One region of the Citrobacter sp. RHB25-C09 genome, then DNA from elsewhere that is predicted to be linked to it. Evidence: predicted binding sites of a transcription regulator. Region 1 holds the regulator's gene; each other region holds the start of a gene.

Region 1 (9,836 bases):
ATATGTATAGAAGACTTTGTAAGGTCCGCAAAGATTAGCAGGCGATATATCGTCTGAAATGGCGACTCTGGCTGGATCTCGGCGTTTCCTGCATAACATGATAAAGTGAGGGTTTATCACCCTACGCAAACCAAGGTGCCCCATGGAAAAGCCCACAACGCAAGAACTGTTAGCGCAAGCTGAAAAATTGTGCGCGCAACGCAATGTGCGACTGACTCCACAGCGCCTTGAAGTTTTACGCCTGATGAGCCTGCAGGAAGGCGCGATTAGCGCTTACGATCTGCTCGATCTTCTGCGTGAATCAGAGCCCCAGGCTAAGCCGCCAACGGTCTATCGCGCACTGGATTTTCTGCTTGAACAAGGTTTTGTGCATAAGGTGGAATCCACCAACAGCTATGTCATGTGCTATCTGTTCGATCAGCCAACCCATACCTCTGCGATGTTTATCTGTGACCGTTGCGGTGGGGTAAAGGAAGAGTGTGCGGAAGGGGTGGAAGATATCATGCATACGCTGGCCGCGAAGATGGGGTTCGCCCTTCGTCACAATGTGATTGAAGCGCATGGCCTCTGTTCTGCGTGTGTTGAAGTCGAAGCTTGCCGTCACCCTGGCGAGTGTCAGCACGATCATTCCATTCTGGTGAAAAAGAAATCTCGTTAAATAAGTGGGCGGCACCCTTGCGCCGCCCTGTGCAAACAATTGCGAATTCATTTCTGGATCCGCAGGCAAACGTAGTGGTTACCAGCGGTAGTCGTTACGGGTTTCCCAGTCACCGACCTCTTTTTCCGCCTGATCCTTCTGATAACCGTAGCGTTCCTGGATTTTACCTACCAGTTGGTCACGTTTACCTTCAATGACCGTCATATCATCATCGGTCAGTTTGCCCCATTGCTCTTTCACTTTACCTTTGAATTGTTTCCAGTTACCACCGGCTTCATCTTTATTCATCATAAAGTCCTCTTCGTTAGGCTGTGAATAGCGAGAGTAAACCGCCCAGCTTCGCTATTTTTTCTGCTGAACGTAATGATAAGTGTAGTCAGGAATCTCGGCTTAAAATCATTATTCGGAATTTTTAACCGTTACGTTGCCGAAAACCAGGTTCCGTTACGCCAGTGTCGACGCCAGATATAGGCTAAAGAGAGCCCGCGTAGCGCCAGAAAAACGGCTAACGCCAGCCACAAACCGTGGTTCCCGAGCAGAGGAAGTGCCAGTAAAGTTAACGCAAAACCACTGGCCGCGACCGCCATGCTGTTACGCATTTCTGCTGCGCGTGTCGCACCAATAAACATGCCGTCGAGCAGATAGCACCAGACGCCCACTAACGGCAGGATCACCTGCCAGATCAGGTAGCGATCGGCCAATATTTGAATCTCAGTCAGCGACGTCAGAAGAGCAATAATCTGTTCACCTGCGAGCAGATAGACCAGCGAAAACAGCAGTGCGACGACACCTGCCTGGCGACAGGCGGCGCGCCAGACATCCAGCAACTGGCTGCCGTCCCGTGCGCCATAGGCTTGCCCGGAATGCGCCTCTACGGCGTAGGCGAAGCCGTCCAGCGCGTAGGCGGTGAAGGTCAGCAGCGTCATCAGCACCGCGTTGACAGCGATAATATCGCTCCCCAGTCTGGCACCCAGTACGGTGATCGCGCCAAAGCAGAGTTGCAGCAGCAGCGAACGCAACATAATGTCGCGATTGAGCGCTAACAGACGCCGAAAATGGCCGCGCCAGGCCTGCTTTAACATAGCCGCGGTTATGCCGCGCAAATGAAGTACCTTTCGCACCATCAGCAGCCCAATCACTAACGTGGAGTATTCCGCAATGACCGTCGCCAGCGCAGCGCCCTGCACGTTCATGTGCAGACCCATCACCAGCCATAAATCGAGAACAATGTTCAGGATATTGCCGACAATCAACAGGATAACCGGCGCGCGAGCATACTGAACGCCCAGCAGCCAGCCGAGCAGAACCAGATTCGCCAGCGACGCCGGCGCACTTAACCAGCGAATCGCCAGGAAGCGTCTTGCCTGTTCCAGCACCGCTTCGCTGCCGCCAACAATATGCAGCGCCAGATCGATTATCGGGGTGCGTAAAAGCGCAATTAATGCCCCCACCCCCAGCGCAAGGATGAGCGGTTGTACCAGCGCACGCGCCAGTGCCTGTGGGTTCTTCGCACCAAACGCCTGTGCCGTTAGCCCAGTTGTGCTCATGCGTAAAAAGAGCAACAGCATAAACAGAAAGCTAGTGGCTGTTGCACCCACAGCCACACCACCCAGATAAACCGGGCTATCCAGGTGACCAATCACCGCAGTATCCACCAGTCCCAGCAGAGGAACCGTGATATTGGAGAAGATCATGGGTAAGGCGAGACGCCAGAGGGCTTTATCAGCAGGAGCAAAGAACGGCATGAGGAGAAGCCTGAGCAGGAGTGTTTAGGTTTTGAACGCATTTCGTAAGCCCGGTAAGCACAGCGCCACCGGGCTCGGTGTCGGATGTTGGCACAAACGCCTTATCCGAGTGTGAGGTATTACAGCCACTCACCGTTGCGGATCACGCCAACGGCTAAACCTTCGATGGTAAAGCTCTGCTCACGAAGATCCACGACGATAGGCTTAAATTCGCTGTTTTCTGGCAACAGTTCGACTTTATTGCCCTGTTTTTTCAGACGTTTTACCGTCACTTCGTCGTCGATACGGGCGACAACGACCTGACCATTACGCACATCCTGGGTTTTATGCACGGCCAGCAGATCGCCGTCCATAATACCAATGTCTTTCATTGACATGCCGCTAACGCGCAGCAGAAAATCGGCATTGGGTTTAAACAGAGAAGGATCGACCTGATAATGGCCTTCGATGTGCTGCTGCGCCAGCAGGGGTTCCCCCGCCGCAACGCGACCGACAAGCGGTAACCCTTCCTCTTCTTCATGCAGCAAACGAATGCCGCGAGAAGCGCCGGATACAATCTCAATGACACCTTTACGCGCCAGCGCCTTCAGATGTTCTTCAGCCGCGTTTGGGGAACGGAACCCCAAACGCTGCGCGATTTCCGCACGCGTCGGTGGCATGCCTGTCTGGCTGATGTGATCCCGAATGAGATCAAACACCTCTTGTTGCCTGGCCGTTAACGCTTTCATTCCGCCCCCTGGGTGTATATACAGTTATGCTGTGAGTATATACAGCTAAAGGCGATTTTGGAACCACAAACTGCACATTAAACAGGAGATTTATAGCGTTATGGAATCGCGCTCGTAAAAATCCTTAACGAAAATTCGACCATAGCAGGATACCCCAGGTTATCAGCGCTATGATGATAGAGAGCAGCACCGCTGCCGACCCCATATCTTTCGCGCGACCAGAGAGTTCATGATAGTCGGAGCCGATACGGTCAACGACCGCTTCAATGGCGCTGTTAAGAATTTCAACAACCATCACCAGCATGACGGAGCCGATCAACAGAACGCGCGTTATGGCATCCACATCCAGCCAGCAGGCGACGATCACGGCAACCAGGACCGCGAGACTTTCCTGACGGAATGCGGCCTCGTTAATCCATGCGGCGCGAAAACCTTTCCAGGAATAGCCAGCAGCTTTGATAATTCGGGTGAATCCAGTGGTATTATTGGCCATCAAAAGAACCTTTTTGCATTATTGGCGTCAATGTCATTGTCCTGTTAACTCAAATGTTTTGAGTTAATGCAACGCGGCGCGAAGTATGACGGGATACAACAGAAATTCACATGACTTTCTGATATCCTTGCAGCGCATTTGCACTATTAACCAGAGGCTTTACATCGTTTATGTCCGGCTGGCCACGAATTTACTATAAAATCCTGAATTTACCATTAAGCGTGCTGGTAAAAAGCAAGTCTATTCCGGCAGATCCTGCCCCGGAGTTAGGGCTCGATACCTCTCGTCCCATTATGTACGTTTTACCGTACAACTCCAAAGCGGACTTGTTGACACTGCGCGCTCAGTGTTTGGCGCACGACCTCCCCGACCCATTAGAACCGCTGGAGATCGACGGCACTCAGCTGCCGCGCTATGTGTTCATTCACGGCGGACCGCGTGTCTTTACCTATTACACGCCGAAAGAAGAGTCCATTAAGCTGTTCCATAACTATCTCGACCTGCACCGCAGCAATCCGAGTCTGGATGTGCAAATGGTGCCAGTATCGGTGATGTTTGGCCGCGCGCCCGGGCGTGAAAAAGGGGAAGTGAACCCGCCTTTACGCATGCTCAACGGCATTCAAAAATTCTTTGCCGTCTCCTGGCTGGGTCGCGACAGCTTTGTGCGCTTCTCACCTTCCGTCTCGCTGCGCCGTATGGCTGACGAGCACGGCACCGATAAAATTATTGCTCAAAAACTGGCTCGCGTGGCGCGAATGCACTTCGCCCGTCAGCGTCTGGCCGCCGTGGGGCCGCGTTTGCCTGCGCGTCAGGATCTGTTTAATAAACTGCTAGCTTCGAAGGCGATTGCCCGCGCGGTCGAAGACGAAGCGCGCAGTAAGAAAATCTCCCACGAAAAAGCGCAGCAGAACGCGATCGCGCTGATGGAAGAAATTGCCGCCAACTTCTCTTACGAGATGATTCGCCTGACCGACCGTATTCTGGGCTTTACCTGGAACCGGCTGTATCAGGGGATTAACGTCCACAACGCCGAGCGCGTTCGCCAGCTGGCGCATGACGGGCACGAGATTGTCTATGTGCCGTGTCACCGCAGCCATATGGACTATCTGCTGCTCTCCTACGTCCTGTATCACCAGGGTCTGGTTCCCCCGCACATTGCAGCCGGGATTAACCTGAACTTCTGGCCAGCCGGGCCGATCTTCCGCCGCCTGGGGGCGTTCTTTATTCGCCGTACCTTTAAGGGCAACAAGCTCTATTCCACCGTCTTCCGCGAGTATCTGGGCGAACTGTTCAGCCGTGGTTATTCGGTGGAATACTTCGTTGAGGGCGGACGCTCACGTACTGGCCGTCTGCTGGATCCGAAAACCGGTACCCTGTCGATGACCATCCAGGCCATGCTGCGCGGCGGCACCCGTCCGATCACGCTTGTGCCGATTTACATCGGCTATGAGCACGTCATGGAAGTGGGGACCTATGCGAAAGAGCTGCGTGGCGCGACCAAAGAGAAAGAAAGTCTGCCACAGATGCTGCGCGGCCTGAGCAAGCTGCGTAATCTGGGTCAGGGCTATGTTAACTTCGGCGAACCGATGCCGCTGATGACATACCTGAATCATCACGTTCCAGAATGGCGCGAGTCGATCGATCCAATCGAAGCCGTGCGTCCTGCCTGGCTGACGCCAACGGTGAACGGCATCGCTGAAGAGCTCATGGTGCGGATTAACAACGCTGGTGCGGCTAACGCCATGAACCTGTGCTGTACCGCACTGCTGGCGTCCCGTCAGCGCTCGCTGACCCGTGAACAGCTAACAGAACAACTCAACTGTTATCTGGATTTGATGCGCAATGTACCGTACTCCCCTGACTCGACGGTGCCATCCGTCAGCGCCAGCGATCTCATCGATCACGCGTTGCAGATGAACAAGTTCGAAGTCGAGAAAGACACCATTGGCGATATTATCATCCTGCCGCGCGAGCAGGCGGTTCTCATGACCTACTATCGCAATAACATTGCCCACATGCTGGTTCTGCCTTCGCTGATGGCGGCAATTATTACCCAGCATCGCCATATTTCACGCGCGGCGCTACAGCAGCATGTTGAAGTACTGTATCCGATGCTGAAAGCGGAGCTGTTCCTGCGTTGGGAACGCGAAGCGTTGACGGGCGTTATTGATGCACTGGTCGAAGAGATGCAGCGCCAGGGACTCATCTCCGTTCAGAATGACGAACTGCACATTAACCCTGCGCATTCTCGCACGCTGCAACTGCTGGCGGCAGGGGCGCGCGAAACGCTACAGCGTTACGCCATTACCTTCTGGCTGCTGAGTGCGAACCCGTCAATCAACCGTGGTACGCTGGAGAAAGAAAGCCGCACCGTAGCGCAGCGTCTGTCCGTGCTGCACGGCATCAACGCGCCGGAGTTCTTCGATAAGGCGGTCTTCAGTTCACTGGTCCTGACCCTGCGTGATGAGGGATACATCAGCGATACCGGAGATGCCGAGCCGGGCGAAACGATGAAGGTGTACCAGATGCTGGCGGAGTTAATTACGTCGGATGTGCGCCTCACCATCGAGAGTGCGACGCAAAGCGAGTAACGCACAGTAAAGCCGGTCAATGTGGACTGCACCCCAAAAGTTGGACACCCAACTGATTAAGGTGCAGTTTTTTATGGCGGATTGCCGGATGCCTGCTCCCGCCTTATCCGGCCTACGGTTTGGTAGACCCGGTAAGCGCAGCGCCACCGGGCAATGATTTATAGATGCCAGTAACTCATCGCCAGCCCGATAAACAGCACCAGGCCAACGTAGTTGTTGTTCATGAACGCCTTAAAGCAGGCTTCCCGCTCGCGGTTGGCAATCAGCTTCTGCTGCCAGACAAACAGCGCGCCGGCGACCAAAATTGACCCGTAATAGCTCATTCCCAGTCCATTTAACCAGCCAATAACCGCCATTAGGACCAGCACAAGCACCTGCAGGATGCCGATGATCAGCTTGTCGTGTTGGCCAAACAGAATGGCGGTCGATTTAATACCAATTTTCAGGTCGTCGTCGCGATCGACCATCGCATACTGCGTATCGTAGGCTACCGCCCAAAGAATGTTAGCGAGGAACATCAGCCAGCAACTCAGCGGCACGGACTCACTCACCGCGGCGAAGGCCATCGGTATCGACCAGCCGAACGCCGCGCCCAGCACCACCTGCGGCAGATGAGTGTAGCGCTTCATAAACGGATACACCCAGGCAAGCGCCAGCGCGGCCACCGATAGCAGGATGGTCATTGTGTTGAGGGTCAACACCAGCAGGAAAGCGAGCAGCACCAACACCACGAACAGCGTGCGGGCCTCTTTTTCAGTCACCGCGCCGCTCGGTAGCGGACGGTTGGCGGTGCGCTTAACATGACCGTCAAATTTGCGGTCAGCATAATCATTCACGACACATCCGGCGGCGCGCATCAGCCAGACTCCGGCGACAAACACCGCCAGCACCCACAGTTGCGGTACGCCCGGAGTCGCCACCCACAGCGCCCACAGCGTCGGCCAGAGTAGCAATAAGGCACCGATGGGCTTATCCGTACGCATTAAGCGATGAAACGCCAACAGCTTAGTCTGCGTCAGACTCCACTCCATTTTATTTTCCTCTTAGTACAACGGTGATGCAGGCAAAAATAGCTCGGTCAGCATCAGCGGCTTACCGCTCAGTCGCAGGCGGGAACGGCGTCCCCACAGCGCTGCATCACAACCAATTTCAATAAAATCTCGGGTCAACGTCGATGATGTAAAAAGGTAGCGCCCTAAGGGGGTTTTGCCCAAATGTTGTAAAGCCAGTTCAGGGCCGGACAGTGTCGACTCAGGCACTACGGTACGTCCGGCAAGCCATGGCTCGCCATCCGCGCATAACAGGATTTCACGCAGCCAGTAGCGGGACTCTTTTGGCAGGAGCGCCAGCTCTTCCACCACCTCGTTTTGACCAACAAATCCTTCCCTGATCAACGTCACAGTGACCCGTTTTCCCTGCTGCTCAAAACGTTTCGTCATGGAATCTTCCAGCAGCAGCCAGTCTAGCTGTTCCGGATCCAGAGCGGGGATCTCGTCAAAATAGCGCAGCGCACGCAGTTGCGTTAACGCGGGGTGTGACATGCCTTACTCTCCGTTTCATAACTGAAAGGCATTGTAACGCAGAAAAGAGATTACGGGAGACGGAATAAAAATTAAGTGATCTGTTGCGCAACAGAAGCGTAACAATTCGCATGGAATGCTAAAAAAAAGGTGCGCCCGGGGACGCACCAGTTGTTGCAAATCAGCACTGTGGGGTAAACGTTACCCCTTGCCTTTTACACTGCTGATAAAAGTGGAACGGGCCGATGTCGAACCCAGACGCTCTGCTTCATCAAGCAGTTTCAGCGCTTTATCTACATCGCCTTTCGCGACGGCGTCTTTAATCGCTTTGTTGAAGTAGCTTTCGGTGTCGTTCAACATCGGTTCGCTTTTCTTCGCAGGCGCAGGGGCGGCAACCGGCGCGGCAGCTGGCGCAGCGTAGGTCGGCGCAGGCGCAGCGGTATTCCCTACGGTTACTGGCCCCGGACCGGAAGAACCAAACAGCGGCCCAACCAGCACGCTGGAACTGCTGCTCGTTTTCACTTTCAGCTTCAGCAGACCGTCGGTGGTATGACGGGCGATCGGGTCCGGAATATCGGGAATAGCATTACCTACGCCTTTGGCATAGGCTTTTGCCGGGTCAAGCAGAGTTGTGGTCTGCTGGAGATCTTTATCCGTCGTAAAGACCAGAACATAGAGTTTCTGCTGTCCCAGCGCAGGCGTCAGGCGCATCACCCCTTCCAGGCGATCCGCGCTCATTACGCCTGGCTCCTGGTAGGTGAAATAGCTGCTGGGGAAGAACGCAGAGGGCGTCATGTTCTGATCAAGAATCAGGACGTTAGGCGCAAAGACGCTGGTTTGTTTGTTCACTTCGCTGGTCAGCGTCAGCGTGAGCTCGCCAATATTTGCCGGAACGCTGTACGCCGCAACCGGACCCGTAATCCCTGCCACATCAAGGCGCTGACCGCCAGTCGCAAGCTGGGTGGACTGGGCGTTACTTTGGTCAACCGGCGTCCAGGTTAGCTGTTGCAGCGCAGCGGTCGGAATGGCTGGTGCGGCGGCGGTGTTTTGCGGTACATAGTTTACCTCTGCCAGGCTGATGCCCGGTGCGCTGGCAAATAACCCCGCAGATAAACAGAGAGCAACGAGACTTTTCTTCATTTTCATTGTTATCACCTCAGGAAGCATGCGTTCAGCGGTGGCCAGGCAATAGCGCGCTAAACCGCGAGAAACTGTGTCGGGAATGCCGAATGGCGGTGACGCCTTAACCGGCATTCCCGTGTTTCGGGGGACTTTCGTCCCCCTTTACCTCACGTATTACCACCAGATTTCCATCTGGGCACCGAAGGACCACTCATCGTTGTCGCCACGGCTGTAGGTAGTAGTGCTGGTGTCGCGATAGGCGATACCGTTGTCGTAACCCCATTTCTCATCCCACTTCGCGTAGGTTGCGAAGACACGGATTGCCGGGCGGGACCAGATGCTGTCGCCAGCCTGCCATTGTTGCGCCAGGGTAATTTTGTACTGGTTGTTGGTATCGTCGGTACGCTGAGACTTCACGTTGTCGTAGCCAACTTCCAGCAGGGTGCTCATGATCGGCGTCCATTTGTACATCGGACGGACACCCACTGTGTACCAGGTGGTACCGTTGTTGTCGTCACGATCGATGTCCTGGTACATACCGACGTACATCAGATCCCAGCTATCGCCCAGGGAGATTGCACCGTGGTCGAGAATACGAACCAGGCTGCCGTTGTTGTTGATATTGTTGTTAACCTGACCGATTTCAGCATCGTTGTCATAGCTGTTACCGGTGAAGGAACCCTGCGGGATACCTTTGCCCTGCGTGGTCATCGCGTCAGTCGCGTACTGAACAACAAACTTGTTGTAGCCTTTCAGCATGCTCTGGGTATGTTCTGCGGTGAACATCCAGCCGTCTTTGGTCGCTTCATCAGCAAAGCTGTAACCGTCGGTCTTATTCGCACGACCGTAGTCAACGCCCAGTTCCAGAGTACCGCCTGGGTTAATTTCCATACCTGCTAAACGCACGTCGAACACGTCGTTGGCGGTGTCTTTGTATCGGCTGTAGATATCATTGCTGGTGAAGATGTAAGAACCGCCA
Region 2 (9,836 bases), 1.9 Mb from region 1:
GTGAACATCGGCGCGTGGCGGCTGCGTAATTATTCCACCTGGAATCGCAGCACCACGGGAAACGAAGAGCAGCAGAAATTTTCATCGGTCTACACCTACGCCCAGCGCAATATCGTGGCGATGAAAAGCGATCTCACCGTCGGGCAAAGTTCATCGCCCGCAGACGTCTTTGACAGCGTGCCCTACACCGGTATGCAGATGAATTCCGACAGCGACATGCTGCCAGACAGTCAACGAGGCTACGCGCCAATTATTCGTGGCACAGCTCACAGCAATGCGCTGGTGATGGTCCGTCAGAACGGCTACGTCATTTACCAGAACACTGTCGCCCCCGGCGCGTTTGAAATCAACGATCTCTACCCCACAGGCAGCAGCGGCGACCTGCAGGTCACGGTGAAAGAAACTGACGGTAGCGAAAGTCATTTCGTCGTCCCTTATGCCTCGGTGCCAGTGCTTCAGCGAGAAAAAAACCTACGCTACAGCGTGACCGCGGGTCGCTATCGCTCGTATGACAAGCACGTTGAGAAAACCCCTTTTGCTCAGGGCAGCGCGATTTACGGTTTGCCCTACGGGTTCACCGCCTATGGCGGAGCGCAACAGAGTAACCACTATCATTCCCAGGCGCTTGGCGTCGGGAAAAATTTCGGTGATTTAGGGGCTTTTTCTGTTGACGTGACGCGCGCCAAAGCGCTGCTGAAGAAACAACAGGCCAGTAAAGGGCAGTCCTGGCGAGTCCGCTACAGCAAAGATTTCGCCGGGTCCGGCACCAACTTTTCCCTCGCCGGCTATCGCTATAACAGTAAGGGCTTTTACACCCTCGAAGACACAATGGAGTCTTACACCAATGCCGATGACTGGTCAGCCCCGCAGCAACGTCGCGCACGCACAGAAGCCACCGTCGACCAGACACTGCCTGAAGGCTGGGGGGCCGTGACCCTGAGTCTGGTCAAAGAAACCTACTGGAGCCAGAGCCAGGACATGACCTCAATGAGCGTCAGTTACAACAACAGCTGGCACGACATCAGCTACAGCCTGAGCTACAGCATGAATAAAAATACCAACGACAGCGATGAGCACGGCGATTCTGTCACCAACGACAACGAGTTTTCATTGAGCATTTCCGTTCCGCTGGACCACTGGATGCACAACACCTGGGCGACGTACAACCTGAATAACAGCAAAGACGGCACCACGCAGAATATTGGCCTTAACGGTACGGCGCTGCGTGACAACAATTTTAACTGGAACATTCAGGAAGGTCTGAGCAACACCGGAAGCGGCAGTTCAACCAGTATGAACGCCGATTACAACGGCACCTATGGTGAAGTCAACGGCGGCGTAAGCCAGGACAAAAACCAGCAGACGCTGAACGTCGGGGTACAGGGTGGCGTGGTAGCACATGCCAACGGTATTACCCTCAGCCAGCCGCTGGGCGAAACCATCGCACTGGTGAAAGCACCGGGGACTCATGGGACGCATATCACCAACCAGACCGGCGTCGAAACCGATTTTCGCGGATATACCGTGGTGCCATTTGTGACCGCGTATCGCCATAACACCATCGCACTGGATACCGAAACGCTGCCGGACGACGCTGACGTGACGCATGCCGCTCAAACCGTTACGCCAACGCGCGGTGCCGTGGTGCGTGCAAGTTTTAGCACCCGCGTAGGGCGCAGAGTACTCATGACAATCACTGAAAACGGTAAACCGCTGCCCTTTGGCGCAACGGTCACCACCGAAGATAAGGACAGCGAGTTTATTGTTGGCAATGATGGCCAGACTTACCTCTCCGGTTTGCCACAGCGCGGACAACTTGCTGTCTCCTGGGGGCAAAGCGCAAGCGAACACTGCGTCGCCCAGTATGCGTTGACCGATGAGACAGACAAAAACAGCATCATCAACGCTGCCGCGCAGTGTCATTGATTTCTTGCTCAGGCGAACATTATGCAAATGATTAAACAGTGCTTTTTCTTACTGGTTCTGGGAACCGCAACGTTATTTATGCCGCATGCAAAGGCCACCTGTACCACGCCCGATCTTCCCAAAATGATCGATGTTGCATCCATTTCTGTCCCGACCACGCTGGCGGTCGGAGACACTATCCCCGGAACGGAACAGACGGTGCATGTCGCGGGAAATTGCAATCAGAGCGCTGATAGCGGGCTGGAAATCGTCTCTTGCTACTACGGTTCAGGGGCCGAAATCCCAGGTCTGAGAGGCGTGTATGACTCCGGCGTGCCCGGCGTAGGCGTGGCGCTAATGAACGATCAGGGTCAGCGAATCAGCGGTGCTGGCGGTGTGCAGTGTGATTCTCGGGCAACGCCGATTGGCTATGTATCTACTGACGGGAAACAGTCGTTTAGCTTCGCGGTAACGCTTGAACTGGTGAAAACCAGTGCTACCGTCTCCTCCGGCACGTTAATACAGGCACAGACCAAATTTGGCATCGGCGTGTTTGGTCATGAAGGTATAGGTAGCCCTAACAACATTTCCTATGCTGGCAACGTGATTCTCCACGAGGTTACCTGCTCCGTGTCGCCGAAAAATCTCACCGTCGAACTGGGGGATTTTCCTGTCTGTTCGTTTATTGGCACCGGCACGCTTTCTTCACCAGCCCAGGAGTTTAATGTCAGCGTGCATTGCGATACCACCGTGCAACCCATGGTCAAAATCACCAGCGCCAATGGTTATGAAACCAATTACGAAGGGGTTATCAAGCTCACAAAGGAAAGCGGTATGGCGACCGGCGTGGGTGTCCGCATGCTGTTTGATAATTACATCGCCACCTTTGATACCTATGTGCCGACCGATAGGCCAGCAAGCGCCAATGAAACACTGGAGATACCCTTTCAGGTTCGCTACCAACAGATAAGCGATACGGTCACTCCTGGCCCCGCAAACAGTGTTGCGACCCTTACGCTCGCCTATAAGTGAACGCCATGAAAAAAATCGCCTTAACGATCGCTCTGGGACTTACCGCCCTGGCTCACGCGGATGACAATATTCAAATTCAGATGACCGGGACGATCTACGCCAACACCTGTGTGGTTGATAGCGCCAGTAAAGATCTGACCGTCGATCTCGGCCAGACTGCTGCCAGCAATTTTAAAGACGTAGGCGATACCGGCGTATGGAAGGAATTTGAGCTGAAAGTGACGCACTGTCCGTCAACGTTGACTCTGTCTAACGCGTTTTTTTACGGTCAGGCTGATAGCGCTCACCCAACGAAATTTGCCAACACCGGTAGCGCAAAAGGACTGGCGCTGGAGCTGGCCGATCGCCAGGACAAAATCACTATTGCACCGCAGGCAAGCTTTAACGTCCTGATTAATCAGAACGACCATACGGCGGTGTTTCCGCTGGCCGCCCGCTATTACGCCACTTCAATGCCCGTCACCGCTGGCACCTTCAGCAGCGTAGTGCAAGTGACCTTTACTTACCAGTAGGACCGCGCCCCTTAGCACGGATGCTTTTCCGACGCCCGGCAGGCACTTTCGCCGGGCGTTTTTTTACCTCCGGCACGTCAGGGACTTCGGGTCGTTCAATCGGGAACACCGGCAGCGCATTCAGCAACCGCTGACCGTAGCTCTTCGTCAGCAGGCGTTTATCATAAATGACCACCTCTCCCCAGCATCCATGGCTACGAATCAATCGCCCGACCTGCTGGATCAGATTAAACGACGCCGCAGGCAGGCTTTGCACCTCGAACGGATAGCGGTTCAGGCTCTTTAGCCACTCGCCTTCGGTAATCACCACAGGGCTGTCGATGGGGGGGAACGCGATCTTATGGATATGCACCTGACTGAGCAAATCACCTTTCAGATCCAGACCTTCAGCGAAAGATTGCAGACCGACCAGCACGCTGCGCTCGCCGTTCTCAACCCGTTTACGATGCAGTTCCACCAGCCGATAGCGGGGCTGATCGCCCTGCACCAGCAGCAGTAAGCGCAGGTCGGTAACGTGCTCCAGAAAACGCTGCATCGCCCGTCCGCTGGCAAACAGCACCAGCATACCGTGATGCTTTTTGCTCTCCAGTTGTTCACGAAAATAGGCCGCCATTTCGGCAATGTGCAGCTCCTCGTTTTCCATCAAAGGCTCATAGCGCATCTGCGGAATGATGATTTTCCCCTGCTCAACGTGGTTAAACGGTGAGTCGAGCGCGACAAAGCGGTCGCCGGCCTTTTCTTTCAGGCCGCTCATCTCCTGCAAACGCGAAAAGCTGTTGAGGGAACGCAGGGTTGCGGAGGTCACAATAATATGCGGCACACTGCGCCACAGTAACCTTTCGAGCTGATCGCTAACGCGTATGCCAACGCAGTGAAACCAGACGTGGATTTGCCCGTCGCGCACGTCCCGCGTCGCCCATTTCGACACCGGCGCACCGGATGACTGCGCCAGCGATGCCAGCCGCCACAGTTTGCTTTGCGCTTCAAACATTCCTAACGCGCGGTTCATCTGCAAAATGACCCGGTGCAGGCGAACCACATCATGCGTGCCGGTCTTTTCGCTCAGATCGTTCAAGAACAGCTCCGCCAGACCGCGCAACGTTTCAGTCAGCTTCGCCAGACGCTGGCAAATCTCCTTCAGTTCGTCCGGCAGTTCACCCATAGCAAAACGGTGCTCGGCCTCTTGCCCGGCGGGCATATACAGATTGAGGATGTTATTGAGCGAAGCGATGAGCTCATACAGCTCTTCGCAGTGGGCATTCAGGCGCTCCGGATTTGCCAGCGGCGGCGTTGTTTTCGGGCGGAACTGTTCCATGCAGGTGGCAATCAGTTTGCTGAACAGATCCAGCTGGAGCCGATACCAGGGAGCGGTAATTTCAGCGCTCATTTCCAGCGCGTCGCGAGCGACATCCGGCAGGTGATGGCCTTCATCAAGCACCAGCAGCAGGTTCTTCGGGTCCGGCAGCACCGCCTCGCTTTCCATTGCCGCCATCACCAGCGCGTGGTTTGCCACCACCACTTCCGCTTCCTGAATTTCACGGCGAGCCACAAAGAACGGACACTCGCGGTAGTAATGGCAGTTGCGGTTCAGGCAACTGGCTTTATCGGTACTCAGACGTCGCCAGAGATCGTCGTCAATGGCGATATCCGTGTGATCGCGCAGTCCATCCCATTTGTAGCTGTCGAGATCGCCCTTCAGCTTCGCACAACGCTTTTGCTCTTCCTGATTATTGGGAGTGAGTTCATCATCAAGAAACGCCAGCAGATCCTGCTGTGTCGGTTCGGTACTGGCGAGCGCCGTCAGATTACGCGGACACACATATCGCCCACGACCGAACGCCGCGGTGAAACGAAGATCGGGGATGATCTTGCGCAGCAGTGGCAGGTCTTTGCTGTAGATTTGATCCTGCAACGCCACGTTAGCGGTGCTGACAACCAGCGTTTTTTGTTCTTCCCGGGCAATGGCGATGCCGGGGATCAGGTAAGAAAGGGTTTTCCCAACCCCGGTGGGTGCTTCAATCGCCAGGTGACGCCCCTCTTCCCCGGTCAGCGTTTTTGCCACGTCAGCAATCATCTGCCGCTGCGGCGCGCGGGGGATAAAGTCGGGGATCTGTTCCTGAAGCGCCTTATACCAGGCGGCGATTTGCGCTTTTAGCGCTGCGGTTAAAGCCATGAGAAAACCTGAAATACTGTATAAACAGCCACTATTGTGGCACATTTCAGGGGGTGTCAGTAGCTTTTTTGCCAGTTCTGGAAAGCGACTCGCAATGTAAATTTACTCTGCCTGATGGCGGCTGCGCCTTATCCGGCCTACGGACAGGCCCGGCATGAGCCAGGCCTTATCAGGCGCAGCCGCCATCCAACAACTGCGCATCACTTAATAATATCCCAGCGCCTTCCACCAGAGCATACCCACGGCAAAGGTAATCACTACGTTGACCGTGACCACGAACAGGTTAATGCGATAGAAGCGTGGACGCTCAAAATATCCTTGTGCGAAGTAGATTGGCCCTGGTCCACCGCCGTATTCGGTATTCCCCCACATAAGGTTACTGAAGATCCCGAAACAAATAGCCACCATCATCGGCGGCGCACCTGCCGCAATCGCCGTGGCGGCAAAAGGGGCGTACAGCGCGGCCACGTGCCCCGTCGCGGTGGCGAACAGGTAGTGAACGTAGATATACAGTACGCCCAGCAGGATAAAGGCCTCCATCGCGCCAAATCCCTGAATACCGCTCCCCAGCATTCCTGTCATCCATTTGATGAATCCCAGATCCGCCAGACCGGTTGCCAGACTAATGATCACGCTGAACCAAATCACCGTGTCCCAGGCCGCGTGGTCATTAAGGAGGCTTTTCCAGTTCACCGCGCCACTGGCAAAAAGGTAAGCGGCCAGTCCCAGCCCCACCGAGGTCGCCGAAATGCCGGTGATCAGGCTGGTGCCCCAACCGACCAGTGCCAGCACAAACCCCAGCGCCACCTTTTTCTCATTGCTGCTCATCGTCCCCAGTTCGCTCAGCGACTGTTTCCCCATCGCCTTCGCTTCCGGCGTACGCTTAAGCTCCGGATCCAGCAGTTTGTAGACCAACAGCGGCATCAGGCAAAAACAGACCAGCGCCGGGACGACCGCGGAAATAAACCAGCCTCCCCAGGTGATATCCAGCCCCAGCGTCGATTTCGCCAGAGAAGCCACCAGCGGGTTCGCCGCCATCCCGGTCATAAACATCGCCCCGGTGATCGGCGTGAACTGGAAACAGACCATCGTCAGAAAGTCACCAATGCGCTTACCGGTTGGGCCTGGTGACGAACCGAGAACATCGTTAATGGAACGGGCGATCGGGAAAATAATCCCGCCGGAACGTGCCGTCACCGAAGGCATCGCCGGTGCCATAATCAGGTCGGAAACGCCGAGCGAATAGGCAATCCCTAAGCTGCTTCCGCCAAACCACGACAGCATTTTATACGCGATGCGTTTACCCAGCCCAGAGGTCACAAACCCCAGCGACAGCACATAGGCGCAGAAAATAAGCCAGACGGTGCCGGAGGCAAAACCCGACAGCGCTTTCGCCTCTGTCAGCGTTTTGGTGAAAATCACCACGCAAAGCGCAATCAGCATTACCGCGCCTGATGGCAGCGGCTGGGTCAGGATAGCCGCAATAGTTGCAGCGAAAATGGCAAACATATGCCACGCCTCAGGGGATAACCCTTCAGGGACGGGATAAAACCAGATAACCGCCCCCACAATCACAGGGATCAGAAACGCATAGAGCTTCTTACCCCCGACAGAATTTATCGACATAGTCATATCCTTCTTTCGTGAGTCCGGGGGCCTTTATTTCCGGGACATATATTTAGCCAGCACCTGATCCACCATTTCCGGTGCCATGCCCAGATAGTTAGCAGGATCGGTCAGTTGGTTAATCAACTGCGGGTCAAGACGTTCCGCTACCGAAGGCATGGCGTTCAGCACATCAGCCAGATGTCCGCCCTGTTCGTTAACAATACGACAAGCGTCATACACCACATCATGAGCATCCTGACGGCCAATATACGGCGCCAGCCCCATCATCACCGCCTCGGCCACAATCAGACCGTTGGTCATACCCAGATTGCGTTTCATCGCGGCTTCATCCACTTCCAGCCCCGCCAGCATAAAGTTGGCCTGATGCAGTGCTCCAGCGCTGAGCACAAAACTTTCCGGAATCGCGATCCACTCTGCATGCCAGGGGCCGGTGGCGCGTTCCAGATCCTGAACCATTGCGTCGAGCATCAGCCCGGCCTGCTGACGAACGCCTTTCGCACAGGCGAGCATGAGTTCGCTGGAGATCGGGTTGCGCTTTTGCGGCATCGTACTGCTGGCGCCACGTCCTTTAACGAACGGTTCATACAGTTCACCAAATTCATTCGAGGCCATCAGCATCACGTCATAGGCAATTTTGCCGAGTGAACCGGTAATGACCGCCAACAGATTCACCGCTTCCGCAAAGCCGTCGCGCGCCACATGCCAGGTGGAGGTTGGGACATTCAGGCCGAGTTCTTCCATCAGCGCTTTTTGCACCTCAAGCCCTTTATCGCCCAGTGAAGCCAGCGTACCGGCTGCCCCGGCAAATTCACCGACCAGCACGCGCGGGCGCGCCTGTGCTAAACGTTCAGCATGACGTTCAAACATATCCAGCCAGATCGCGGCTTTATACCCAAAGGTCACCGGCAGCGCCTGCTGTAGGTGCGTACGACCGGCCATCGGTGTGTTGCGATAGCGCTGCGCCAGTTCGGCAAGCGTTGCGCGAAGTTGCGTCATCTCCGCCTCGATTAATTCGAAGGCATCGCGGATTTGCAGCACGACCGCCGTGTCCATGATGTCCTGGGTGGTCGCCCCCCAATGGACGTAGCCGCCAGATTCTCCGGCCTGTTTTGAAATCTGATGCACGAGCGGGAGGATCGGATAGCCCACAATTTCCGTCTCATGACGCAGCAGATCAAAATCCAGCGACTCGGCATTACATTTTTCGGCAATTTCCTGCGCTGCGGCTTGTGGGATCACCCCGCAACGCGCCTGAGCTTTGGCAAGCGCCACCTCGACTTCGATATATTTTCGAATAAGTTCGTAGTCATCAAATACCGCGCGCATCGCGGGCGTGCCGAAAGAATCTCTAAATAAAACAGAATCCATTACATTCGAAGCCATAAATCCCCCTGGACATTCTGATAGTGATAAGATGAGCATCTGGCTCGACTGACAACGCAGTCGATATGCATTTAATGTCCGAACATAATAAAATGTCCGTACATTTGAAATGTACGGACATTTATAATAATCATAGAGAATGTATGGAATAGTCCGTACAAATATTTGTGATTGCGATCATTAATTTTTTAACGAAACTGCGATGAAAGAATCACTCTACAAGCGAATAGCCCGTGAACTGGCTCAGCAGATCTCCACGGGAACCTACCCGCCCGGCGCGCTGTTTCCTACGGAAATGGAACTGTGCGAAACATGGCAGGTGAGCCGTCACACCATGCGGGAAGCGTTAAGGGAATTAACGGAACAGGGGTTAATCTCCCGTCGAAAAGGGGCGGGAACGCGGGTTTGCGAACCGCGCGAGAGCGGCGTGAATCATCCCCTCCTGCACCTTGAAGATTTGGTACTACTGGCGAAGAACAACCTGCGGGTGATTAAAAAGATTGACGAGATTGTCGCAGATATTGAGCTTTCGCAACTGATTGGCTGTCCGCCTGGCTCGCGCTGGCTGCACATCGCCAGCATTCGCGAGGATGCACAAAACCCGGATGCGCCGATCTGCTGGACGGACAGCTACGCCAGTACCGATTACTCCCGGCTACGCTCCTACATCCGCGACGATCCGCATGCGCTGATTAGCGATTTGATCGAAACGCACTACGGCATTAAGAGTCACGAGGTACATCAGGAGATCACTGCCGTTGGCGTCCCCAAAAAGGTCGCGAAGATCCTCAACGTCGCGCCGGATTCTCCGGCAATGCGCATAGTAAGACGCTATCGCGATCGTGACGGGAAGGTGTTCGAGACGACGATTTCAATTCACCCGGCAGGAAGGTACACCTGTTCCATAGTGCTGAAACCGCAGAGTTCGGGGGAATAAGGGAGAGCGGTATTGAGTGCCTGATGGCGCTACGCTTATCAGGCCTACAGATCGGCGTAGGCCGGATAAGGCGGAGCCGCCATCCGGCCTACAATTTACTGCGCTGGGGTAATTCGACGTGGGCGGCGCGGTGGACGCGGCTTTTCACCCGCCGGTTTACCTTCACCGCTGCGCGTTCTGGCTTTCGGCGCACCGCCATCCTGACGACGCGCTTGCTGAGCACGACCTGCACTCTGTCCTTGCCCCTGACCACGGCCTCTTCCGC
Region 3 (9,836 bases), 2.1 Mb from region 1:
AATCTATCGGCGTTTTACCAATCTCAACCGAATGATCGTGATTTTTTAGAACGATATCTGAAGCTGACACATTGTGATCTATTTTTTTCAGATGCGGCTATTCTCGTTGAAGGTAACGTTGAGAGATTGCTCCTCCCTGTCATGATTAGAAAGAGCGCGAAGACTCTCCGCTCAGCTTGCTTATGTGTCTTAGAGGTTGGTGGGGCCTTTGGACACCGTTTCCAGTCACTCATTGAGTTTCTCGGTCTGACCACACTGATCATTACTGATATTGATAGTGTTGCTCTTAAAGCTCAGGCGATTGAGGGTGCTGAGGAGGACGAAGAACTCGAAGAATTTGATATTCCAACCGACGCGGAAGACGATCCAGCGGACCTGGCCCAAGGCAATGAGCAAGATCCAGACGGTGAATCGATGGTTCCTGCACCTAAGAAGAAATATGGCACAGCCTGCTTACCAAGTACACCGAACGCTGCAACCTCGAACCAAACTCTTATCAAATGGCTTCCTGGGAAGCTCACAATCGAAGAACTGCGTAATGCATCTGAAGCGGACAAAACTCACGTATTCGAAAACGATGCAAAGGTTCGCGTTGCCTATCAGACTGAGCGGGCTATTACCTGGAACGGAGCCACCGAAATCTTATGCGGGCGTACGCTTGAAGAGGATTTCGGCCTCGAAAACCCGAACTGGTCCCAAGCCATAGCGAGAAAGCCTTTAGGTTTAATTGTGAAAGGAGAGCCCATTAGTCCAGCAGCTCTTGCCGAAGGCCTTCATCAAAAGGTTTCGCGAAAGAGTTTCGATAAAACAAAGTTTGCGCTTGCAGTTCTCACCGAAGATGAGGAAGCATGGCATGTGCCGGTTTATATCCGTGATGGACTTGTCTGGCTGAAAGACGAAATACGGCTCGAACTCGAAACCGTGCTACCTGAACTTATCGCCGAAGAAGATGTTGTGACGGGAGGTGAGCAATGAGTAGTCGAGCAAATAAGCCAGACACCCAGGCCGACATAGACTTGCGGAACTGCCTTAGCAACGTTCCACCACGTAGCTTCATCATGAAGGCCGGCGCTGGTTCAGGAAAAACTACGTCACTGATTAAAGGCTTGGCATCGGCCATCCAAATACACGGCGATAAGCTCAAGAGGACCCGGCAGCGCATTGCCTGTATTACTTATACCGAGATTGCTGCTGGAGAGATTTGGAGGGACGTCGGTAGTGATCCTCTGGTTCATGTCTCAACGATCCACAGTTTTATGTGGCTGTTAGCTAAGCCTTTCCAGAACGATATTCGCATCTGGGTGTCTGGGCGCATCATGGAAAAAATTGATGTGCTTGAAGAAAAATGCGCAACCTATGGTCCCAGAGTCCAACAGCGGACGAAGGATAAGGACGCCCGAGATTTGGAGCGCCTCCGTCGCCAGTCGGAGCGGATAGCTACAGTAAAAGGTTTTCGATACGGAACAGGTAGCAACTACGCAAAGGGTATTCTTGGTCATGACGACATTCTGAAACTGGTCTCCTACCTTATTTCCGAACGCTCTCTCTTTCGAAGCCTTCTCGCACGCCAGTTTCCATTCGTCTTTGTAGACGAGAGCCAAGACACAACTCCTGCAGTCGTGCAAGCTTTGAAGGCCGTTGAGCGTGAACCCGGGGTCACATTCTGCCTTGGTTTCTTCGGCGATCCGATGCAACGGATATATGTCACAGGAACCGGACAAGTCGAAGCAGAGTCTACTTGGATTGACATTCCGAAACCTGAAAATTTCCGGTGTTCAACTAAGGTTTTAAACCTCGCGAATGCCATTCGTCGTGGTGGTGATGACCTCGTTCAGACCCCTGGTCAACGTCTAGGTCCAGAAGGTATCATTCCCACCCCAGAGGGTTCCGCACACCTTTTTATTTTGCCTGCTGACGAAACACGGGATGCCAATCTCGTTCGTGTACGTGAATGGATGGCAACACGAACAGGTGACGACTACTGGCGATCAGATGATAATGATCAGGCGCGAGTAAAGCTTCTTGTCATTGTTCACCAGATGGCAGCAAGGCGTTTAGGGTTTGGGGACCTCTACACTGCACTTAACTCTAAAGCCCCATCAGCGTTCAAAGATGGTTTTTTAGACGGGTCTGCATGGCCTATTTCATCGTGTGTAAAGTTTTTGATCCCGATTGCTATTGCTCATACCAATGGTCAACAACTTGAAGTGATGCGCTTGATTCGAGAGTATTCACTTCTTCTTGATAAAGAGTCTCTTGGAGGAGCGAGCGTGGCGGAACGCCTTAAGGTACTTGGCGAACTTGTTGCTTCAATCACAGCGGGCATAGCGGGACATTCCGGAGCAACAATCGGCGATCTTCTAAAACAAGTAAATTCCTCCGATTTACTAGTCCTTGACCCTCGATTGGTATCGTATCTGGATCCAAATGCAGTTCTTCCTGTTCAGCCTGAGCCAGAAGCAGGGGAGAACAATGACGACGATGTTCAAGAAGAGGGTGAAACTGACAAGGAAATGGCCTCAATGGATGCTTTCCTTGCCTGCCCCGCAAGCCAGCTTTTGCCATACCATACCTATATTTCGGAACGTTCTCCCTTTTGGACTCAGCAAGGCATCAAAGGTGCTGAGTTTGATAGGGTACTTGTCGTACTGGATGACGCCGAAAGCAACCATTTCCAATTCTCATACGAAAAATACCTCGGTCTTGAGGCTCTCTCAGATAACGACCAGAAACATATGGATGCCGGTGAAGAAACAACCATGGATCGAACGCGGCGGCTTTTCTATGTGAGTTGCACAAGGGCGTTAAAAGACCTGGCGGTTGTTCTGTTTACCGCTAATCCTGAGCAGGCCGAGGATCACATACGCCAACTTGATCTTTTTGAAGTGGAAGCCATCCACACTGGAACCGTCTTTGATCTAGCCCTGTGATCAATATTTTTGCGGGGCTCATATCGGTAGCAGAGGAATGCTCAGAAACAAAAAAAGCGGGGGTAGCACCCCGCTTTGGTATTTTTGGTAAGTAGCAACCCGAAGGCGGGACGCTTCGCCTATCTTATCTCTAACTATTGCGTATTTACAAATTCTTTGAACACATTCCCTGCTATCAGGTCTCATTATTTACAAATGGACCATTAGAAGGTAGACAAACCGACATCGCTAACTGAAGGTTGTATCTAATATTGGGAGCGGTCATTCTTGCCATAAATCCTCTCACTATTTAAAGGGAACCAACGTCTTGTTAGTTTTTCTTATAGCACTAGTGGTTGAACATTCCACTGTTCATTGTGCCCCTCTCGATAACAATCATATAAGAACAAGTCATTTCTTGTGTTTACTGGTAAATTTATCTTAGGAACATAGTACGTTGAATGGTCACTATCCTTAAGATTAATGTGAAAATGCTGATTCATAAGAGAAGATAGAGCATTATTATCATGTATCAGTGAAAAAGGACCAAACTTCGCACAAAACATAGCTATAACCCCTGAAGTTGCGTCCATCACATTTTCTAAGGTTGCTTCATTAAATGATGCATTTCGATCATGTTTAGTTTTATTGTATGCGTGATACCAGCTTAAAGACTGAGTAGGTTGCTGCGTATTCCAATTTGCATATGGTTGAAAAGTACGTAATCCATTGTAGTTTTTAAACGTTATTTCAAATTCGTTCAATCCAGCTTTAGGCAACAGTTTTACATAGTCTTGAGTTGTGTACATTCGGCTGTTTGAAGGGGGGATTCCTGCTTTTTGGAAAATTGAAGTCCATAGATTTTCAACCTCTGTACACGCAAGTATTAGTAACTCTCTACTTTTATGCCCATAAGAAGCTAAACCACTTTGACTAGGTTCCACATAGAGGAGAATATCATCAAGTTTTTCGACAAGTACACGCAACGCCTGCTCTGCTGAACGCTGCTCATATGGATCGATATTTAAGGCTATCTGAATATCGTTAGAGTAATAAAGTGAAGGACGCCAAAGATTCTCAACAGTATCACCAATAGGCAAAGATAATGGTTGGATATTTTGAGCGCCAAATACTCGTTGTACCCAATCAACTAGAGTGCCATTTTTTTTCTCAATTACTGTTAAGCCAACAGAAATTACATTCAACCCATGGTCTTTACCATATAAATGCACAAAGTGGGTTGCAGTTTCATATGCGTAACCGATTGGCTGAGATAAATGTAAAGGCTCAGCCCATCCCGGTAGGGTAGTAATTGTGTTGTTATAAAATATACCGTTCATTATTTCTCCAAAGCTAGCTGTGAAATTGTAAAAAGGCGTTCTGTATCGGTTTACCCGGCTTAATAAACTCCAGCACCACACTATGCTTTTCAGCCCACTGCGCAAGTGCCTGTGATATCAGTTCCGGCACGTTATACATTCGCATCTTTAGCGGATAGCCACGGGTTACCACGATTCTGTCCAGCACCCGCACAACACGTTGTACCGGGGTATTCAGAGCAATTTCTATCGCCAGAGTCTCACAGTTTAAATCATCCACCACATTAAATGTCCGGAAGCATTTACCACATGTCAGCGCGTCATGCATAAAATCGATGGACCAGCACTGATTGAGTGCTTCAGGTGTCGCCAGCACTGCTGGGGTTCTCACCGTCAGACGCTGCTTTCCCTTGCGGCGAAAATTCAGTTTCAGCGGACAGTAAATCCGGTGAACACGTTTATGGTTCTAGGTATTGCCCTGCCTGCGCAGCAGCTGGAACAGTTTCTTAAAACCTAAAACCGTCGCGCGGATAGCGTTCTGCCAGCTCAGTCAGCGCATGAATCACCGGTTCATCACGCCGGGTAACAGGCTGATAAAACTACACTGTCCTGCTCAGCGATAACGTCCAGCAGCTCTGGCGTAAACTCATGACAAATTATGCCGTCAGATAGCTAACGAGTTCACGTTTTATCGCTGGTTTTAAATCTTTTTTTCGATGACGTCTTAAGTGCCCGGCACTCAAGGGTGAGATCAGCAAACATCTGTTTAAGCCTCCGGTTCTCGTCTTCCAGAACTTTGATTTTTTTTATATCGGCCGCTTCCACCCCGTCATATTTCGCCTTCCAGTTGTAATAGCTGGCTTCGGATATCGCGGCCTCACGGCACACATCTGTGATGGTTCGTCCGGCTTCGACGGACTTCAGCACGGCGATGATCTGGTGCTCAGTGAATCGGATCTTACGTATAGTGATCTCCTAAGGGGATATAATCAGTATGTCGGAAGATATCTAAAAGTGAATGGTTCGTTTTACCAGGATACTTACAGTCAGACACTCCTTCGTGAAGTCGTCCACGCAGGTCAGGCACTTTATCGTGCGGCCGGTGGCCAGCGCGTACATGACGAAATCCATCGACCAGGTCAGGTTGGGCTCTGCCGAGCGGAGCCGCGGCAGACGTTCCGTTGCCAGTCCTTTACGACATCGTCTGCGTTTTACGCCCAGCCCGCTGAGATGATAAAGGCAGTACACACGCTAGTGATTAAGCTGAAGGACTTCAGGCTCTTAACCGCACCGCCATACCGCCATACTTCTTGCGTCAGGTGTAAAAGGTGGTGTAGGAAATGGCGTGCTTTACGGCAGAGTTCACGGGCAGAAATCCCGGCTTCAGCCTCGCGGAGAATACTGATGATCTGTCCGTCGGAAAAACACTTCTTCATGGGGATGTCCTCATGTGGCTTATGAAGACATTACTAACATCGCGGTGTGTTAATCAACGGGGAGCAGGTCAGATTCATACTTGGTGCCAAGTTGATAACCCAGCAGAAGCACTACCAACTATCATTGCCACGTTAGACATCCACCCCCCTACAGTAGGAAAATGCATTTTAATATAGCTTATCTTTACGCCTATAATATAAATCTCCATCAGGGCTTCAGTTCAAAATAATTTCACCTTGCCACTGGCAAGTCTGAATATCGGGTTGTGTAAGCGGGAGACAACATCTCACGTTTCATAGTCCATGATTTTTCGAACCCCTGACCTGCAAACCAAACCTTCCCTTTCCCTGACTTATTCAGTTTGTCTATAGCCCCCATTAATGCAGCGCTGTTTCTTCGTTGGGAATTATCGTCAAATAAATTTAACTGAGCCACTCCATTACTAAAAAAATCAGCAAGCATAACACCAGCCTTCATATATCGATGACCATCAATCCATACCCTCCTTAGGGCGTTCGTAGCAGCGTTTATAATGTCACGTGTATCATTCGATGGTATCAATAGTTTTACGGAAGCTTGATTTCCATAGTATATTTCGTTATCTGCATGTGGGCTTGTACGAACAAAAACGCTAACGAAACGACAAAACTGACGCTCGCCACGCAGTTTTTCCGCTGCGCGTTCGGCGTAAGCACAAATGGCCTGATGCATATCTGAGTACTGAGTTATACGGTGGCCAAAAGATCTACTACAGATGATCTGTTGTTTTGTTGGTGAAAACTCTTCTAGTTCAAGGCATTGCTCACCACGAAGTTCTCGGACGGTCCTTTCAAGCACGACATTAAAATGCTTTCTTATTATCCACAATGAGCTTTCAGCCAGATCAAGTGCTGTATTAATACCCATGGAGTTAAGTTTCTTACTAATTCTTCGACCAACACCCCACACATCCTCAACAGAGGTAAGTGCCATTAGCCTACGCTGCCGATCAATATTAGATAAATCGACAACACCACCAGTGCCACGCCATTTCTTGGCTGCATGGTTAGCTAGCTTTGCTAATGTTTTTGTTTGTGCAATACCAATTCCTACAGTTAAACCTGTATTTTTAAATACTTTGTTTTTCATTTCATGACCGAAATCACTTAATGGCATGCAGTTTATCACCCCAGATAAATTAACGAAGGCTTCATCTATTGAATAAACTTCGATCGAAGGAGATATTGCAGTTAGCGTCTGCATAACTCGCTCACTTAGATCGGAATAAAGTGCATAATTAGAACTAAATACATGAATCCTGGAACTATATGTATTGTTTTTTATTTTGAAAAAAGGTTCACCCATTTTTATACCGAGGGATTTCGCTTCAGTTGAACGAGAAATAATACAGCCGTCGTTATTGGAAACCACGACAACAGGCTTCCCCTGCAAGTCTGGCCGAAAAAGAGTTTCACAAGAAGTATAAAAACTATTTACATCTACGAGAGCAAACATGTTTATTTATGCGCCTTAATACTAAAAATCACCACCCCAAATATTTCTAATTCATCTGCATTTTGAAATGAAATCGAAGAATAATTATGGTTGTGAGGTACTAGCTGTAGATAAGGATGAGTACGAAGTTCTTTGACGGTAAACTCACCTGACACAGCAGCAATAACAATATCGCCATGTATGGCCGGAAGTGAGCGATCAACCACTAAAAGATCCCCATCGCTGATACCGGCGTCATGCATAGACTCCCCGCTAACTTTTATGAAGTAAGTGGCACTCGGGTGTCTTATCAGCAATTTATTGAGATCCAGTCTGTCCTCAACATAGTCCTGCGCAGGGCTCGGAAAGCCGCAGGGCACTTTCTCAGAAAAGAGAGGAAGTATGAGCGGGGGAGAAATCTCAGTTGGTCGGGTGAAAAGCATGATGTTGATCCTATGGCACTGTATTTATATACAGTATTGCTGAAAGCGGCTAAGGATCAAGAAACTTGTGAAGCGATTCCTGAAAGTGCTTGAAGTGTCTGTTAATTTAGTTGTGTGGTATCTAATATAGTTTTGTTGCCTGACTTAAACCCAGTTCAGCGAAACCGTAGCACTCTGACAGTAAGTCACGCCGATTCCTTGCTCTTCGATGAAGAACCAGCTCCCACCGAGTTCATTCACAGGAATTGGACGTGCATATGCGATAAGTACATCATAAAATAAAGTATTCTGCATAACCGTCATGCAATTTTTAGTTGCCAGTTCAAATATCTGAAAAACGTGCCCCTGAATCGGAGTCCTGTCCATTCAGAAACAGGGAGCGGGCCAGCTACGAGAGCGTTGGTCAAGTATCCAGAACACAGGTGGCCCTTTAATGTCTGAAGAAATCAAAAATACTGCGATCACTGCTGCAGGCTATGTCTATCAGAACAGGCAGGGGCTGAAACTGCTGTGTGACTGGCTAGATGCGCCGACACGCTATACCCGAGTGAAGTTTGAGTGTGACGACGAGGCTGTTGCTCCGACCGGGCTGGATGACATCGTCGCCGAACGCCCTAACCATCTCGTTGACCTCCAGCAGGTGAAATATACACCTAATCCTGCCGAGCACCCCCTGAATTGGGCGTGGATGTTGGAGAGGACCGGAAAGACAGCACGATCGAGGTCGATGTTGCGTAAGTGGTTTGATGCTTTTGTTAAATTGGATTCTGCTCGCGTCGGAGAGCTATCGTTGAAGACCAATCGCCGGCCAGATGCCGACATTGAGTCTTGCCTGACTGATGGAAAAATCGATTTATCCAAAGTTCCAGAGCCACGGCGATTAGAGGTTATCGCTGAACTCGGCGACGAAAAGAAATGTGAATTATTTTTCAAGCAGTTGCAGATTGTTCACAGCGATAAGAGCTTCGAATCACTTGAACACGAGATCGATGCGCGATTGCGCTTTCACGGCACACCAGAGGGAGTTGCGAACTTAAAAAACGTCGCCTTGAACTGGTCGATTCAGAAAAACTTTCCGCCGCCAGAAGGGTGGATTTCTCTGGAGCAAGTCCGCACTATTCTGCGGGCAATACCGCCGGCCCCACTGCCGGAAGATTTTGTTGTGCCTCTCGGATATGAGGTGCCTGACGAGACGTTCCACCGTGAATTCGTACGTGACACGGTTGCCGGGGCCGGGCAGACAATCGTGCTCACAGGGCCGCCTGGTCGTGGGAAGAGCACATACTTGAGCGCGATGTGCGAAGTGCTTGCTGAATCAGGGGTTCCCACGGTACGGCACCACTACTTCCTCTCGATGACCGAGCGGGGACGAGACCGTGTGAACAGCTACGTGGTTGAGCAATCGCTCGAGGCGCAAGTCAAACGGTTACATCCGGAAGTTGATGCGCCTGGTCGTGACCTGCGGGGCCTCCTCGAAGCGTGCGCAACCTACTACAAGACTAAGGGCAAGCCGTTCGTGCTGGTTCTGGACGGCCTAGACCATGTCTGGCGCATTAACAGCGCTGATAAACGGCCGCTGGACGATGTGTTCTCCCAGATTATTCCCTGCCCGGATAACATGGTTCTGTTGGTAGGCACACAGCCGGTCGACGACACTCAACTGCCTAGGGACCTCTTGTCAGTTGCACCTAAGGCTAGTTGGCGAACATTGCCGGCGATGTCCGAGAACGCCGTCCTGTCCTACCTTCACAAGGTGGTTGACGAAGGCAGGCTCTTGATCCGGTTCAACGATGAAGATCAGATAGAACGCCAGCTACAGGAAGCTGCGACCGCACTTCGCAATAAGACCAACGGCCACCCGCTGCACGTCATCTATGCCATGGCTGAGCTTGAGCACGCAGGACGAGACGTGGATAGCTGGAATATTGAGCGGCTACAGGGTGACATGACCAAAGAGGCAAAGTTCTACTACGCATCGTTGTGGGAAGAGCTGCCACCAAGTCTCAAAGACACGCTGCGATTGGTATGTGCATTTCCCTTCTTTTGGCCCAAAGCTGCTTTTCTGGAGATCTCCGCTAAGCAGGGCGCTGCGCCGCCAGATGTCGCCAAGGTGGAACATCTGCTGCACTCATCGGCTGCTGGTCTGAAGGTCTTCCATGAGAGTCTGGCGGTTTTTGTACGCTCGACCTCTGACTACGGCGAGCGTATCAAAAACCTGATACCAGCGGTGGCGATCTGGCTGGAAACTGAGGCGC

The links. The regulator LexA, encoded in region 1, represses DNA repair genes until DNA is damaged. The targets are predictions, from matches to a motif close to TNCTGTATGTACATACAGNA.
Region 2: a site for LexA is predicted at 5,637-5,656, ahead of dinG (ATP-dependent DNA helicase DinG). Genes of this name have one in related genera too.
Region 3: a site for LexA is predicted at 7,598-7,617, ahead of umuD (translesion error-prone DNA polymerase V autoproteolytic subunit). Genes of this name have one in related genera too.

Annotation. Positions count from the first base shown of each region.
Region 1 is NZ_CP057483.1:4,003,030-4,012,865, forward strand. Features, by position in the region: gene zur (zinc uptake transcriptional repressor Zur) at 143-658, shown strand; gene HVY19_RS18945 (CsbD family protein) at 737-946, opposite strand; gene dinF (MATE family efflux transporter DinF) at 1,078-2,403, opposite strand; gene lexA (transcriptional repressor LexA) at 2,523-3,131, opposite strand; gene HVY19_RS18960 (diacylglycerol kinase) at 3,256-3,624, opposite strand; gene plsB (glycerol-3-phosphate 1-O-acyltransferase PlsB) at 3,795-6,215, shown strand; gene ubiA (4-hydroxybenzoate octaprenyltransferase) at 6,374-7,246, opposite strand; gene ubiC (chorismate lyase) at 7,259-7,756, opposite strand; gene malM (maltose operon protein MalM) at 7,937-8,881, opposite strand; gene HVY19_RS18985 (maltoporin) at 9,032-9,836, opposite strand, start outside.
Region 2 is NZ_CP057483.1:1,521,901-1,531,736, reverse strand. Features, by position in the region: gene HVY19_RS07130 (fimbria/pilus outer membrane usher protein) at 1-1,926, shown strand, start outside; gene HVY19_RS07125 (fimbrial protein) at 1,948-2,937, shown strand; gene HVY19_RS07120 (fimbrial protein) at 2,943-3,449, shown strand; gene dinG (ATP-dependent DNA helicase DinG) at 3,436-5,622, opposite strand; gene HVY19_RS07110 (DASS family sodium-coupled anion symporter) at 5,827-7,248, opposite strand; gene pcaB (3-carboxy-cis,cis-muconate cycloisomerase) at 7,282-8,634, opposite strand; gene HVY19_RS07100 (GntR family transcriptional regulator) at 8,837-9,571, shown strand; gene rhlE (ATP-dependent RNA helicase RhlE) at 9,667-9,836, opposite strand, start outside.
Region 3 is NZ_CP057483.1:1,877,281-1,887,116, forward strand. Features, by position in the region: gene HVY19_RS08725 (ATP-dependent endonuclease) at 1-975, shown strand, start outside; gene HVY19_RS08730 (UvrD-helicase domain-containing protein) at 972-2,930, shown strand; gene HVY19_RS08735 (hypothetical protein) at 3,251-4,249, opposite strand; partial or broken gene HVY19_RS08740 (IS3 family transposase) at 4,275-5,194, opposite strand; partial or broken gene HVY19_RS08745 (transposase) at 5,270-5,664, opposite strand; gene umuC (translesion error-prone DNA polymerase V subunit UmuC) at 5,897-7,159, opposite strand; gene umuD (translesion error-prone DNA polymerase V autoproteolytic subunit) at 7,162-7,581, opposite strand; gene HVY19_RS08760 (ATP-binding protein) at 8,015-9,836, shown strand, end outside.